DNA from 3 places in the Anoxybacillus sp. UARK-01 genome. Region 2 is predicted to be linked to each of the others. Evidence: riboswitches for the same ligand, from Rfam matches in the RefSeq annotation. Region 2 holds a riboswitch; each other region holds the start of a gene.
What was found. Region 2 has a riboswitch for lysine ahead of B6A27_RS17630 (amino acid permease). Riboswitches for the same ligand answer to the same signal wherever they lie in the genome.

Region 1 (4,509 bases), on a different contig from region 2:
TACAAAGATGATCATCGTCACGTAAGTAAAAATTTGCTGTGAACGAGGAGTAACTGTTAATCCCCAGCTTACACAGAAAGACCATAGCCCATTCGAAAAATGGAACACCGTTGACAAAATACCGACAATATAAAAAGCAAGCATAAAAGGATTGTCAACAATGTTGGCCATCATGTCGTAGTTCACATCAGCTCCAAAAGCAGCTTGTACACGTGTTTGCCATACGTGCCACGTGACAAAAATGAGCGTAATGATTCCTGTCAGCCGTTGAAGCATGAACATCCAATTTCGGAAATATCCAAATCTGCCCACATTGTTTTGAGCGGTAAAAGCGATATAAAGTCCATAAATAGCATGAAACAGCAAAGGCAAAAAAATGATAAATATTTCTAAAAAATAGCGGAACGGTAAATGTTCCATAAATGATGCTGCCCGGTTAAATGATTCTGGACCTTTAGTCGCAAAGTGGTTCACTACTAAATGCTGGACTAGGAAAATTCCAACCGGAATAACCCCTAGTAATGAATGGAGTCGGCGGTAAAAAAATTCTCGATTTCCTGCCATATAGTATACCCCCTTTTTAAATAGTGATAATAAAAGATTTATGCACTCCCCATCCACACTAACTAAATGATTAATAGAACTGTAAATGCTTCCATTTCCATTAATCACGCGTCACATCCATTGTACTCCCACAATGTAGTAGCGTCAAGAAAACGAGTTCATAAAATGTTCAATCGTTTGAAAATTAAAACAATATTTGTGCAAAAATCGAAAGAAAAATACTGATTTCTTCTCATTGTTCGGCTATAATGTTTGATAGAAAGAGGGGAATTATGTGAAAACACATTCATTTCAGGAACACTATGAAGCATTACAGCACGTTGAAATTCCTTTATTTGGATATCATCTAATTCGAGAAGTCCTTCTTCCCGATTTGCTTGGCAAAGAAACCGACAGCATTTTATATTGGGCGGGAAAGCATTTAGCGCGCTGCTATCCCTTAGAAACATTCGATGACATCATTTTATTTTTTGAAAAAGCAGGATGGGGTACGCTCGCTGTCATCAAAGAACGCCAAGATGAATTAGAAATCGAGCTGACAGGGCCCGCGGTATCCGCTCGGATCGCCATGAATGCTCACTGTTCATTTCAGCTTGAGGCCGGCTTTCTCGCACAGCAGATTGAACAGCAAAAACGCTTTGTCTCGGAAGCATATGAGCAGCAAAAAAAGCGTGATCAAAAAGTGACTTTTACTGTGAAATGGGACCGTAAACACGAAATTGCTGAATAGACAGATTTTCTGCACCTTTTCAATTGTATTAGCCTATCGATGCACGACAGGAACAAAGGCAAGTATACGTATTTGCTTGCCTTAGACTGTTAACAAACGCTTCATCCTGCGTCACGGGCCTCATTCGTCGCTCATGAACGTTTGGGTTCGCTTCGCGTCTTCACTCGGCTGGCGTTTCTTGTCTGCTAAGCGCCTTCAAGCCAGTTTGATGTAGAACTACCACTATGATAGAAGAATTGTATAAAATGGTGGTAGACAAAGTCGATTTTGACTTTGTCTACCACTTGAGGCAGGCAAGCATTTGCTTGCTTTTTTAGTCAAAACAGTCGGCACAGCACGATTGAATGCGCCTTCGCTCTCAAAACGCTTGCCATGATTTCCAGCAGTACGGTCTTGTCTGGTTATGAACGCACGGCGGCTTTTTCATCCAATTGAAACGCCGTATGCAACGCTTCTACTGCTGCAACCATATTTTCTTGAGACACGACGGTTGAAATTTTGATTTCGGACGTGCTGACCATTTTTATTTCAATCCCTTTATCCGCTAACACTTGAAACATTTGTGCAGCTACACCTGGATTAGAGATCATTCCTGAGCCGACAATCGATACTTTGGCCAGTTGGCTTTCATATTCTATCTTTGCTCCCTTGAATGATTCCAACACTTGCAAAGTCTCAGGCAAATCCTCTGTGCGAATGGAAAACGACACAGCTGCTGCTCCGCTATTGGTTGTGTTTTGAATAATAATATCGACATTAATCCCGCGATTCGCTAACGCTGTAAAAACGGTTGGCAACATAGGCAACTCGTGCGGGAGCCCTTGGACCGTCACTTTTGTTACTTGATCTTCAAAAGCAATCCCTCTGACAATTAAATGCTGTTCCATTGAAACATCCTCCTTTACCGTTGTTCCGCTCTCTTCCTCCATACTCGAACGAACTTCCAGCAATACTTGATAATTTTTAGCAAACTCTACAGCCCGCGGATGAAGCACTCCTGCTCCAAGATTGGCCAGCTCTAGCATCTCATCATAGGAAATTTCCTCTAGCTTTTTCGCTGCTTTTACATAACGCGGATCGGTAGTAAACACTCCTGTCACATCTGTATAAATATCGCACTTATCCGCTTGTAGAGCGGCCGCTAAAGCTACAGCTGTCGTGTCAGAACCGCCGCGACCAAGAGTCGTGATATCTCCCTTTTCCGTCACTCCTTGAAAACCAGCCACAATGACGATTTGTCCTGCTTGCAAATATTGATGAATTCTCGTTGTGTCAATATCTATAATGCGAGCATTGCCATGAACAGTCTCTGTCTTGATTCCAGCTTGCCAGCCCGTTAAAGAAACAGCTGCATACCCCTTTTCTTGCAAAGCCATCGCTAATAGGGCAATACTCACTTGCTCCCCTGTCGAAAGAAGCATATCCAGCTCCCGCTTGCTAGGTTGGGACGTTAGCTGTTTGGCTAAATCCACAAGCTGATTCGTCGTCTTTCCCATCGCTGAAACGACAACGACCACTTGATGTCCTTTTTGCACCTCGCTCATTACTCGATCAGCGACATGCTGAATACGTTCAATAGATCCTACAGACGTTCCGCCAAATTTTTGCACAATCATTCCCATTTTTCTCATCCCTTGTTCTTAAAATGTTGATTTCAGCATCCATACCGGTATAGAAACAAATAAAAAACAGCAATGAGAGGCTTCTCATTGCTGTGCATAACGAAATAAGAAAAGAAACGAATTCGCTCCACACAGTGAGATAGCTCTCCAAGATGGGTCATCTTGACAGTCCTACATTTCTTAAACGCAGGACCAGCAGGAAAAGCAATGAGACTTCCCCCACTTCGGCGAGCCTCCCCTTTCGGCATTTTTCTTTGGAACCCATTTTCCTCCAAATGCCTACTCTTGAAGTTCGCGCCTCTATCTTCACTTCTGTGCTTAGAAGTGTATAAATATGCAATTAAGGTGATTGTATCAGCTTTTTCTCCAATTGACAATACTATTCTCGCAGCTTTTCATAAATTTTTTCAGCAACTGCGCGAGGAATCGCCGCTTTTTGCAGCTCCTCAATCGTCGCTTCTTTTATATTTTTTAAAGAGCCAAAATGCTTAAGAAGCGCTTTTTTTCGCTTTTCTCCAACTCCCGGAATGTGGTCAAGCGCGGACTGAAATAACGATTTTCCTCGCGTCTGGCGATGAAACGTAATAGCAAAACGATGGACTTCATCCTGAATGCGCTGCAGCAAATAAAATTCTTGGCTGTTTCGCGACAATGGCACGATTTGTGGTGGATCTCCCATGATTAATTCCGATGTGCGATGCTTGTCGTCTTTTACAAGACCGGCAAGCGGAATTTCCAAGCCCAACTCATTTTCTAACACATCGCGAACAGCCGCCAGATGTCCCTTTCCTCCATCAATTAAAATCAAATCCGGAAGAGGAAGGCGTTCCTTTAAAGCACGGCTATATCGCCGCCGTACAACCTCGCGCATTGATTCATAATCATCTGGCCCCTTCACAGTTTTAATTTTATATTTGCGATATTCTTTTTTCTCAGGCTTGCCGTCGATAAACACCACCATCGCCGAAACCGGATCAGCCCCATGGATATTAGAATTATCAAACGCTTCGATTCGATGCGGTGTTGGAATGTTCAACGCAACTCCTAAGTTTTCAACCGCTTTAACCGTTCGTTCTTCATCGCGTTCAATAAGATAAAACTTCTCTTTTAAAGCGATCGCTGCATTTTTACTCGCAAGATCGACCAGCTCTTTTTTCTTTCCTCTTTTCGGCTGAATAACAGGCACCTGGAGCAACTGCTCAGCCAAACTTCCGTCAACCTCAAGCGGCAGGATTACTTCTTTTGGCTTAAAATGATTCTCCTTGGAGTAAAATTGTCCTAAAAATGTGAGCAGCTCTTCATCGGGATCTTGATGCAGCGGAAAGATCGAAACATCCCGCTCGATTAGCTTTCCTTGACGAATAAAAAAGACTTGGACGCACATCCATCCTTTGTCATAGGAGTAGCCGAACACATCTCTGTTAACAAAATCCTTCATCGTCATTTTCTGTTTTTCCATCATCGCTTCAATATGCGCAATTTGATCACGGTATTCTTTAGCTCGTTCAAATTCAAGGGCTTCTGCTGCTTTGTTCATTTTTTCAACCAATTCTTTTTTTATGTCTTGGTGTCCCCCGTTTAAAAAACGGACAA
Region 2 (4,509 bases):
ATTGTGACAAGGAACACCGTCCGTTACGTAAAAGCTTCAACGTTCCCTTGTCTGTGCACGGTTCGAAGCAACGAAAACCGAGCCCAGTCGAACGTGTGAAGCGGACGAATGTACAAGCTTTCTTGTCGTTTCCCATTGGAACAACGGGGAAGGTCTGCTAGCTGAAAAATCGAAGGATGTTTCCATGTTCGCAGGAATCTCCCACTTCGAAGCGAAAGTGGTAGTAATTCAAAGATGATATGATATAATGGAAAAGGAAAAGACGAAAATGAAGCGCATGGAGTGAATGATATGAACATAGGATTTGGCGAGATTGCCTTGATCGTATTTTTTGCCCTGTTACTTTTCGGCCCGAAAAAGCTGCCGGAGCTTGGACAAGCAGCTGGAAAAACGCTCCGCGAATTTAAAAATGCTACAAAAGGCATCATGGATGACGAAGAACAGAAAACGAAAAAGCACGACTGAAAAAACCGCTTGGCATAGCCGAGCGGTTTTTTAGTCTAATTCACATTCTTTGAGGGGAACGACCTTTGTCTTTTTCACGATTTTATAGCCAAGCCAAACCGCTAAAAACAATGGCAGTCCAATGTAGGAAACGAGAATGCCGTACCAATCGATTGACTTCCCCATAAAGGCCCCATAGTTCTGTCCCAAAATGACAATCGTGCAAAGCACTAGAGCGAACAAGGGTCCAAATGGAAACCATTTGGCTTTATAAGGAAGATCATTGAGATCGCGCCCTTGCGCGGCATATGCTTTGCGGAAACGGTAGTGACTGACCGCGATGCCTAGCCACGCAATGAATCCCGACATACCAGAGGCATTTAATAACCATACATAAACGGTGCCATCGCCAAAGAAAGAAGCCAAAAAAGCAAGCGTTCCTAGTGAAGCTGTGACTAGTAATGCATTAACAGGAACACCGCGGTGATTTAGCTTGGCCAGAAATTTTGGCGCTTTTCCTTCTTTTGCTAGATCCCAAAGCATTCGAGTAGATGCGTACATACCGGAATTTCCGGCTGATAAAACCGCTGTTAAAATGACGGCGTTCATAACGGATGCAGCCAACGCAATGCCAGCTTTATCAAAGACGAGAGTAAATGGGCTGACCGTAACGTCGCTATTCGCTAGATTTTCATTTGTATACGGAATAAGCAGCCCGATTGCTAAAATAGCCAGTATATAAAATAGCAAAATACGCCAAAATACTTGACGAATGGCGCGAGGAATGTTTCGTTTCGGATCCTCGCTTTCACCGGCTGCAACCCCAAGCAGCTCTGTTCCTTGGAAAGAAAATCCTGCGGCCATAAAAATGCCGAGAGTCGCCATGAACCCACCATGGAACGGAGCGTCGCCGATGGTGAAGTTTCTAAATCCAACCGCTTCACCACCCATAATACCTACAATCATGAAAAAGCTGACAATAAGAAAAATAATAACCGTTACTACTTTAATAAGGGAAAACCAATATTCGGCTTCACCAAATCCTTTTACAGATAAATAGTTAAGTAAAAACATAATCACTAAGCATAATGCGCTCCATAAAAGTGAAGGGCTATTCGGAAACCAAAATTTCATGATCATAGTCACAGCCGAGAGTTCTGCGGCAATTGTAATGGCCCAGTTATACCAGTAGTTCCATCCTAAAGCAAATCCGAGAGCAGGATCGACAAATTTCGTTGCATACGTACTAAACGTTCCGGTAACGGGCATATAAGCGGCCATTTCCGCAAGGCTGGTCATCAAAAAATATACCATCACTCCAATCGCGATATACGCTATGAGCGCTCCACCCGGTCCAGCGGTATGAATCGCTCCGCCGCTTGCTAAAAACAACCCAGTACCAATCGTTCCCCCAAGAGAAATCATTGTTAGATGCCTTGTTTTTAGCTTTCGTTGCAGCTGGTTAGGCGAAGCCGGTGTGGCGGCTTCCTGTTTTTGCATGACGCTTTCCATGTTTTCATCGCTCCTTTTTTTCATGTTGTCATGGAAAGGAGCCGGGCAATAAAAAAAGCCGCCGAAGGAGATTCGGCGGCAATGCAATCATTACCCGTATCAACCCTTCCGTGAAGATAGCGCCCCACGGTTGCTTTACGCAAACCGTGACAGTGCTGCCCCTATTCGGTGACAGCCCCAGTTCGCACATCCAGAGAAATGTGCCAACTTCGGCGGCTTTTCCCTTCGAGCGAAGTCTTCAATGTTCTCTGCATCTCGTTCGCTGTACTCATAAAAGCCGCAACCTCTACCTCATCGGGTGAATGAGGATGCTATTCATTTTGTTCCATGATGATTATAAAACAATTTTTGTACAAAAACAATATTTATTTATGCTTCAATCGCAAAAAAGCCAAACCCTTCTATGTTTACTATATACGTGGAATAGAGCGAGAGGCATGGAACGATAGAAATCCTGTTTCGTGAACTACTCACCACTTAGCTAAAGCTTGAAGTGGGAGCTTCTCAGTTCCACGACGAAAGCCGCCTTTCGTCTCCCTGAGCGTGACTTCGGGTCGTTCCAACCCTAGATGTCCGACAATTCGGAGTTCTTTTGTACCTTGGATATTTTACGCATGGAAGGATCAGCTTGGTTTTCGCATTTTATTTTCTCCATGCAACCTCCTATATCCAGTTATGAAAGAACGACATAGGTTTATTTTACCACAGGGTCAGACAATTGAACAGGCAAAAGCCTGTCCTTGTCCGAAGTCGATTCATCTCCCACTTTCATCAAGCTTCGCAAGATTTAGAAATGGGAGACTTCTCGACTGAAGAATGTTAAAACGACCAATGGTAAATAAGCAAAGAAAAAAGGATTCACGATATAAGTGAATCCTTTTTTCTTTATTATTCTGACATTTCTACAAGTTTTTTCGATAATAATAACAGAACAAAGCCAAGAACAATGGTAATGCCGCCAATTAAGCTGAAAATTTCTAGATAGCCTAATGACTCCGTAAAAGCTGCTAATTGACCTGCTAAAATATTCGCGATACCAGTTGCTGATAACCAAACTCCCATTAGCAGGGAAGCGAGACGAATCGGTGCGATGCGGCTTGTAAGTGATAGCCCAACCGGTGATAGGCAAAGCTCACCAAGCGTATGCAAAAAGTATGTTAAAACAATAAATAATGCATTTGCTTTTACCGTAATGTGTTGCTCGTCGCTTCCGGTTTGCAGCAGAGCAGGAACCAAAACAGCAAATCCGAGACCAAGCAAAATCATACCTAATCCCATCTTTGTCGGAGCTGATAAATCACCGCGTTTAGAGTTAGCCAATTTTACCCATAATGCAGATAAAACGGGTGTTAATAGAACGATAAATAATGGATTTAATGATTGAAACCAAGAGGTTGGCATGGTCCAGCTGCCGATGGATTTATCGACGAACTTATCGGTATACAATGTAAGCGAGCTTCCTGCTTGTTCGAAGCCAGCCCAGAAAAAGACAACAAAGCACATTAAAATTAAGATCACACGAATGCGCTGTTTTTCTTTTTTTGTTAACGGCTCTTTTGGCGCAGTTGAAGCTGTTTTCTGTTTGCCAATCGGCTTTTTGCCGATTTCTCCTAGATAACGATTTCCTAATAGATTAAAAAATACTTGACCAATTATCATACCGATGGATGCGGCAAGGAAACCATATTTAAATCCATACTGCACGACGCCATTGACAGTCGTTTTAAAATAATCTTCAGCTAAAAATCCACAGATCAGCGGAGCAAAAAAGGCGCCGATGTTAATTCCCATATAGAAAATGGTAAAGGCTGCATCGCGGCGCTTGTCATTTGGTCCGTACAATTCACCGACAAGCGTCGAAATATTAGGTTTAAAGAAACCGTTTCCGATAATTAATAGTAAAAGCCCCGTATATAACCCTATTTTTGTATTGACCGCAAACAGTATAAGATTGCCGACGGCCATAATAATTCCGCCGATGGTAATAGCTAAGCGACGACCTAAAAAGCGGTCAGAAAGGTATCCACCGATAATAGGGGTAAAATAAACAATCCCTGTAAAGAACCCATAAATACTTACGGCGATTCTTTGATCAAATCCTAAACCGCCACTAATGGTTGCTGTCGTTAAATAAAGAACTAGGATCGCCCGCATTCCATAGTAGCTAAAACGCTCCCAAATCTCGGTGAAGAATAAAAGATAAAGCCCGGGAGGATGTTTTTTGCTTTGTTCCTGTTGCATCGGTTGAACCTCAGGTAATGCTCCCATTTTTCTTCCTCCTAAATTGATGATCGTGCAAAGAACATTTTATTTTATAAAATATCTATAAGTCAATAAAATTATATAGAAATAGAAAAATATAAACTTTTAAACTTATCTTTATCGATTTAATAGTGTTATTAATCTAAATATTATATTATTTGTATAATGAATCTTTCCATCATACTCTATATACTAGCTATTTCGTTCAATGGAACAGGGCATTCATGGTGCTTGTTCAATTCATACTCGTTTGAGGAAGAAATGTTGACCCATTCCATTGGATGGCATCGC
Region 3 (4,509 bases), on a different contig from region 2:
ACTCTGGAATTTCGTAATGGCGGCTTTCATACACTTGAAAAGCGTGGCCCGCTTCATGGGTGAGAACATCAATATCGCCGGACGTACCAGTAAAATTCGAAAAAATAAATGGCGCTTGATATTCTTCTATATATGTGCAGTAACCACCGCTTGCTTTCCCTTTTTTGGCCAAAAGATCCATCAATTCATTTTTAATCATAAACCGGAAAAACTCGCCTGTTTCTGGTGACAGCTCTTCATACATTTTTCGGCCGTTTTCGATAATCCACTTTGCATCCCCTTTTGGAGTCGGATTGCCCGTCGGGAATGAAAATGCTTCATCGTAATATTTCAACTTCTCGACGCCAATTCTTTTCCTCTGGCGTTCATACAGCTTTTCTGCGAACGGCACAATATAAGCTTTCACCTGCCCACGGAATCGCGCAACCATTTCAGCATCATAATCGGTCCGTCCCAACCTTGCATATCCAAGTTCAATAAAGTTGTTAAACCCTAGTTTTTTTGCAATGCTTGTCCGCACGTTGACAAGCTGATCGTAAATATCGTCAAATTGTTCCTCATGCGTTTCAAAAAAGGCAAATCGCGCTTCATTTGCCCGCTTCCGCATTTGCCGATCAGGCGACTCCACAAACGGCTGCAGCTGTGCCAACGTGTATTCTTGTCCTTCAAATAAAATTTTTGCGGAGGCTACCAATTTCGTATACTCGCTTGCTAGCTTATTTTCTAACTGTAAATCCGCGACAATCTCAGGAGAAAACGTTTTAAGCTCTGTTTCCGCAAGTGCAAATAACTGTTTTCCCCAGCGTTTTTCGAGCTCCGAACGAAATCGGGAGGCGACGAGCGCCTCATAATATTCGTTGACAAGGCCTTTGACAATCGGATCCACCTCATCGAAAAAATCTTGCTCCTGCTTATAAAAATCATCATTTGTATCAACCGTATGGCGAATATAGCAAATTTGCGCCATCGTGCTAAATTCGTTGCGCAGTTTATTGATTTGCTTCATCGCTTCATCCTGCTCTTCCGCATGCAGGGCCTGCTGAAACGCCTGCAATGCCGCTTGAAATTCTGTCTTTAGTTTTTCCATGTCAGGGCGTTTATATAGAAACTCGGAAAACTTCAAATCCATCCCTTCCTTTTCCTCAAAAATTTCTAACCTTAGTTATATTCCACTTGTTTGCTAAAAATTCCTGTTCATGCTTCAGATAAAAGCATATTGACGAATATTGTCGAATCGTGTATGATTATCAAGGTAATTGAATATTTTTTCTTCTCGTCAACTTAGATGAGATAGAGGTTGCAATGGATAAAAGTAGTTTGAATGAGGGACAGAGGAACCGATGACTTCAAACGAAAGGATTCATTGCCGAAGTTTGCAGCGTACTCTGGCGCCGCAAGCTGGGCCTGCATTCGAATAGAGTCAGGACTGCCATCGCTTAATGGAAGCGATGGAGCGCTATCTACATTAAGTTCGATGCGGATGTCACATGCACCCGTTGAAAACTTAAGGGTGTATTTTTTTTTTGATAAATGCGCAAATCAGAAAGGAGTAGGGGTTATCTTGCAGCAAAATAAACTAGGTCTCTGGGTATTAACGGCGCTTGTCGTTGGGAATATGGTTGGATCAGGAATTTTTATGCTTCCTCGTTCACTTTCAGAAGCCGCGAGCCCTTTAGGGGTCATTTTAGCTTGGCTATTAACAGGTGGCGGAGTGCTAATGACCGCTCTTGTCTTTGGCAATTTAGCGATTCGCAAGCCTGAGTTAAATGGCGGGCCGCAAATTTACGCGAAGGAATTGTTTCCAAAGAGATCAAACGCCTCGGTTTTATCGGGATTTATGTCTTCCTGGGGCTATTGGATTGGAAATTTTGCTGGAAACGTAGCTATTATTACGACATTTACGAGTTATTTATCCACATTCTTTCCGATTTTAACAAGCAAACAAACCGTATTTATGGTAGGCGCTACACCGATCAAACTCGGCAACCTCCTTACATTTATGGTTTGTACCGCTCTATTATGGGGAATGCACTTTATTATTTTGCGCGGCATCGAGGGAGCTGGAAAACTAAATTTCATAGCCACTTCGGCAAAGGTGCTCGGCTTCTTTTTATTTATTGCCATTAGCTTATTTGCATTTGATAAAAACAACATCGGCTCTGTTGTCGCTCCGCGTTACGATGAAGCAGGCCATGCCGTTAGCCTGTTCGGACAAGTGAACAGCGCGGCTATTGCGACATTATGGGCATTTGTCGGAGTGGAATCTGCGATTGTGTTCGCTTCACGTGCACGCAAGCAAACAGATGTCAAACGGGCAACCATTCTTGGTTTGCTGATTGCTCTCATCATTTACATTGGCATAAGTGTGCTTGTAATGGGCTTGCTGCCGCAAAAACAGTTGATTCATTCAGAGAAGCCTTTAGTGGATGCGATTCAAACCATTTTAGGGCCAAGCGGCGCATACATCTTAGCTGGACTTGGCCTTATCAGCCTTCTTGGCTCGACGCTCGGCTGGGTGCTGCTAAGCGCGGAGGTTCCGTATCAAGCCGCGAAGCAAGGTTTGTTTATCCCTTCTTTCTTAAAAGAAAACAAAAAAGGAATGCCGAAATTCGCTTTAATTTTATCAAATGGATTAGCGCAAATTTTCATTTTCTCAACGATCTCTCATTCGATGTCAGCTGCCTTTGATTTTGTCATTTATATTGCGACACTCGCTTATCTTGTTCCTTACTTTATCGCTTCTGTCTTTCAGCTCAAACTCACATGGACAGGAGAGACATATAAAACCAATACAAAGCAGCGAATCACGGATGGAGTCATTGCAGCACTGGCCACTATTTATTCCATCTGGGTCATTATCGCGGGAACATCTGACATCAAAACCTTCATGCTTGGCATTGTGTTGCTCGCAAGCGGCATCATTTTTTATCCGCTTGTGAAAAAAGCAGCAGAAAAAGAAGAAAACGCGAAAAAAAGACTGTCAGCTTGATCCAAAAGAGAGGGGGTTCTCCCTCTCTTTCTTTTATCTATAGTCTCTCCTCTCTCTTTATCAAAAAAGAACGCGCGCCCGCCACCCATTATAAAAAAGCGCCAGCGAACCTTTGATCCGCTGGCGCTTTCACCATCTGTACTTATTGCTGTTTCGCACCGTATCCCATTTTTTTCAATAACTCAATAACCTGTTCTTTCTCTTCAATCGTTAATCCGGAAAGTGTTTCATGGATCGTTTGTTCATGCTCCGGAAATACCTTTTCAATAAAAGCTTTTCCCTTATCCGTAATCGAAGCATAAGTTACACGGCGGTCCTTTTCACATGCTTTGCGCATAATCAGCCCTTTTTGCTCTAATTTATCGACAACATATGTGATGCTGCCGCTTGCCAGTAAAATTTTCCCGCCAATTTGCTGCAATGGCTGATCCCCCTTATGATATAGCAATTCCAACACAGCGAACTCCGTAGGGTTCACGCCGAACGACTGAATGGATTTATTTACTTGATCATTAACAGCACGGTACGCTCTTGACAGCACAATAAATAGCTTTAATGATTGCAAAATTTCCTCTCTATCCGCCACTTGTCATCAAATCCTTTATCGGTCGAATTCGAAGCCATTGTAGCGAAAAATCCTCTCTTTGTCAATGAAACGCCCCGATCTACACCGTCCATTTCGCACGTTCTTCTGCCATTCGTTTCAGTGCTAGAAAGCTGCTCGACGAATAGATTCGATTACATCCATCAAAAAGCGCAAGAATCGCTTAAGATTCCTGCGCTTGTTGGTTATTGAACAGCTTCTTCTTTTTCCTCATAAGGATGGGCAACCCAGCCAGATGGATCAATAAACAAACGAACAGCTACCACTTGGCGGTCTTCCATTAATGTGAAGAAATGCGGATTTCCTTCTGGCACGGAAATGACATCGCCAGCTTCCAGCTGCACTTCAAAATATCCTGTTTGTTCGTCGCCTTTAATAATGAAAATGCCGTGACCCGCGACGATGGCGCGCACTTCATCCTCCGTATGAATATGCACTTGTTCAAATTTCTTCAATAACTCCTCTAAATTCGGAGTCGCATCTGATAAAGCGACAACATCCCACGCTTTATAGCCTCTTCTTGTTGCTAAATCCTCAATATCATCTTTAAAAACCCCTAAAATTTCCTCTTTTTCTTCGTCACTCAAAACAAACTTTTCTTTTAAGTGATTTGGCAGCTTGCTAATCTCCCAATGTTCATACAGAACGCCTTGCTTTTCTAGAAAGCTCCCTACATTCTCATGACCTTTGATCCATTCACCTGTGTTTCTAATTTTAATAACTGCCATTTTTCATCCCTCCATTATCATTTTAAAATCTATGAAGTGAATACTTTGTGACCTTTTAGCATAAGCAGCTTAACATGATAGCTAAACAAAAACTCGCACGCTTCTAAAAACTTTTTCGCTTCAAAGGAGCTTTTTCCCCATACGGTAATACCGTGGTTGCGAATCAGCACCGCTCCGCTATCTGCCGA

Region 1: another riboswitch for lysine. It lies ahead of B6A27_RS10755 (aspartate kinase); the one in region 2 lies ahead of B6A27_RS17630 (amino acid permease).
Region 3: another riboswitch for lysine. It lies ahead of B6A27_RS17870 (amino acid permease); the one in region 2 lies ahead of B6A27_RS17630 (amino acid permease).

The regions. Positions count from the first base shown of each region.
Region 1 covers NZ_NASY01000042.1:217,613-222,121, reverse strand. Annotated here, with positions in the region: gene B6A27_RS10765 (succinate dehydrogenase cytochrome b558 subunit) at 1-564, opposite strand, end outside; gene B6A27_RS10760 (YslB family protein) at 839-1,294, shown strand; gene B6A27_RS10755 (aspartate kinase) at 1,696-2,916, opposite strand; lysine riboswitch at 3,049-3,227, opposite strand; gene uvrC (excinuclease ABC subunit UvrC) at 3,296-4,509, opposite strand, start outside.
Region 2 covers NZ_NASY01000056.1:46,589-51,097, forward strand. Annotated here, with positions in the region: gene B6A27_RS17625 (twin-arginine translocase TatA/TatE family subunit) at 292-465, shown strand; gene B6A27_RS17630 (amino acid permease) at 496-1,956, opposite strand; lysine riboswitch at 2,066-2,253, opposite strand; gene B6A27_RS17635 (peptide MFS transporter) at 2,845-4,224, opposite strand.
Region 3 covers NZ_NASY01000057.1:30,185-34,693, reverse strand. Annotated here, with positions in the region: gene B6A27_RS17875 (M3 family oligoendopeptidase) at 1-1,123, opposite strand, end outside; lysine riboswitch at 1,284-1,467, shown strand; gene B6A27_RS17870 (amino acid permease) at 1,562-2,989, shown strand; gene B6A27_RS17865 (MarR family winged helix-turn-helix transcriptional regulator) at 3,132-3,575, opposite strand; gene B6A27_RS17860 (1,2-dihydroxy-3-keto-5-methylthiopentene dioxygenase) at 3,779-4,321, opposite strand; gene B6A27_RS17855 (methylthioribulose 1-phosphate dehydratase) at 4,351-4,509, opposite strand, start outside.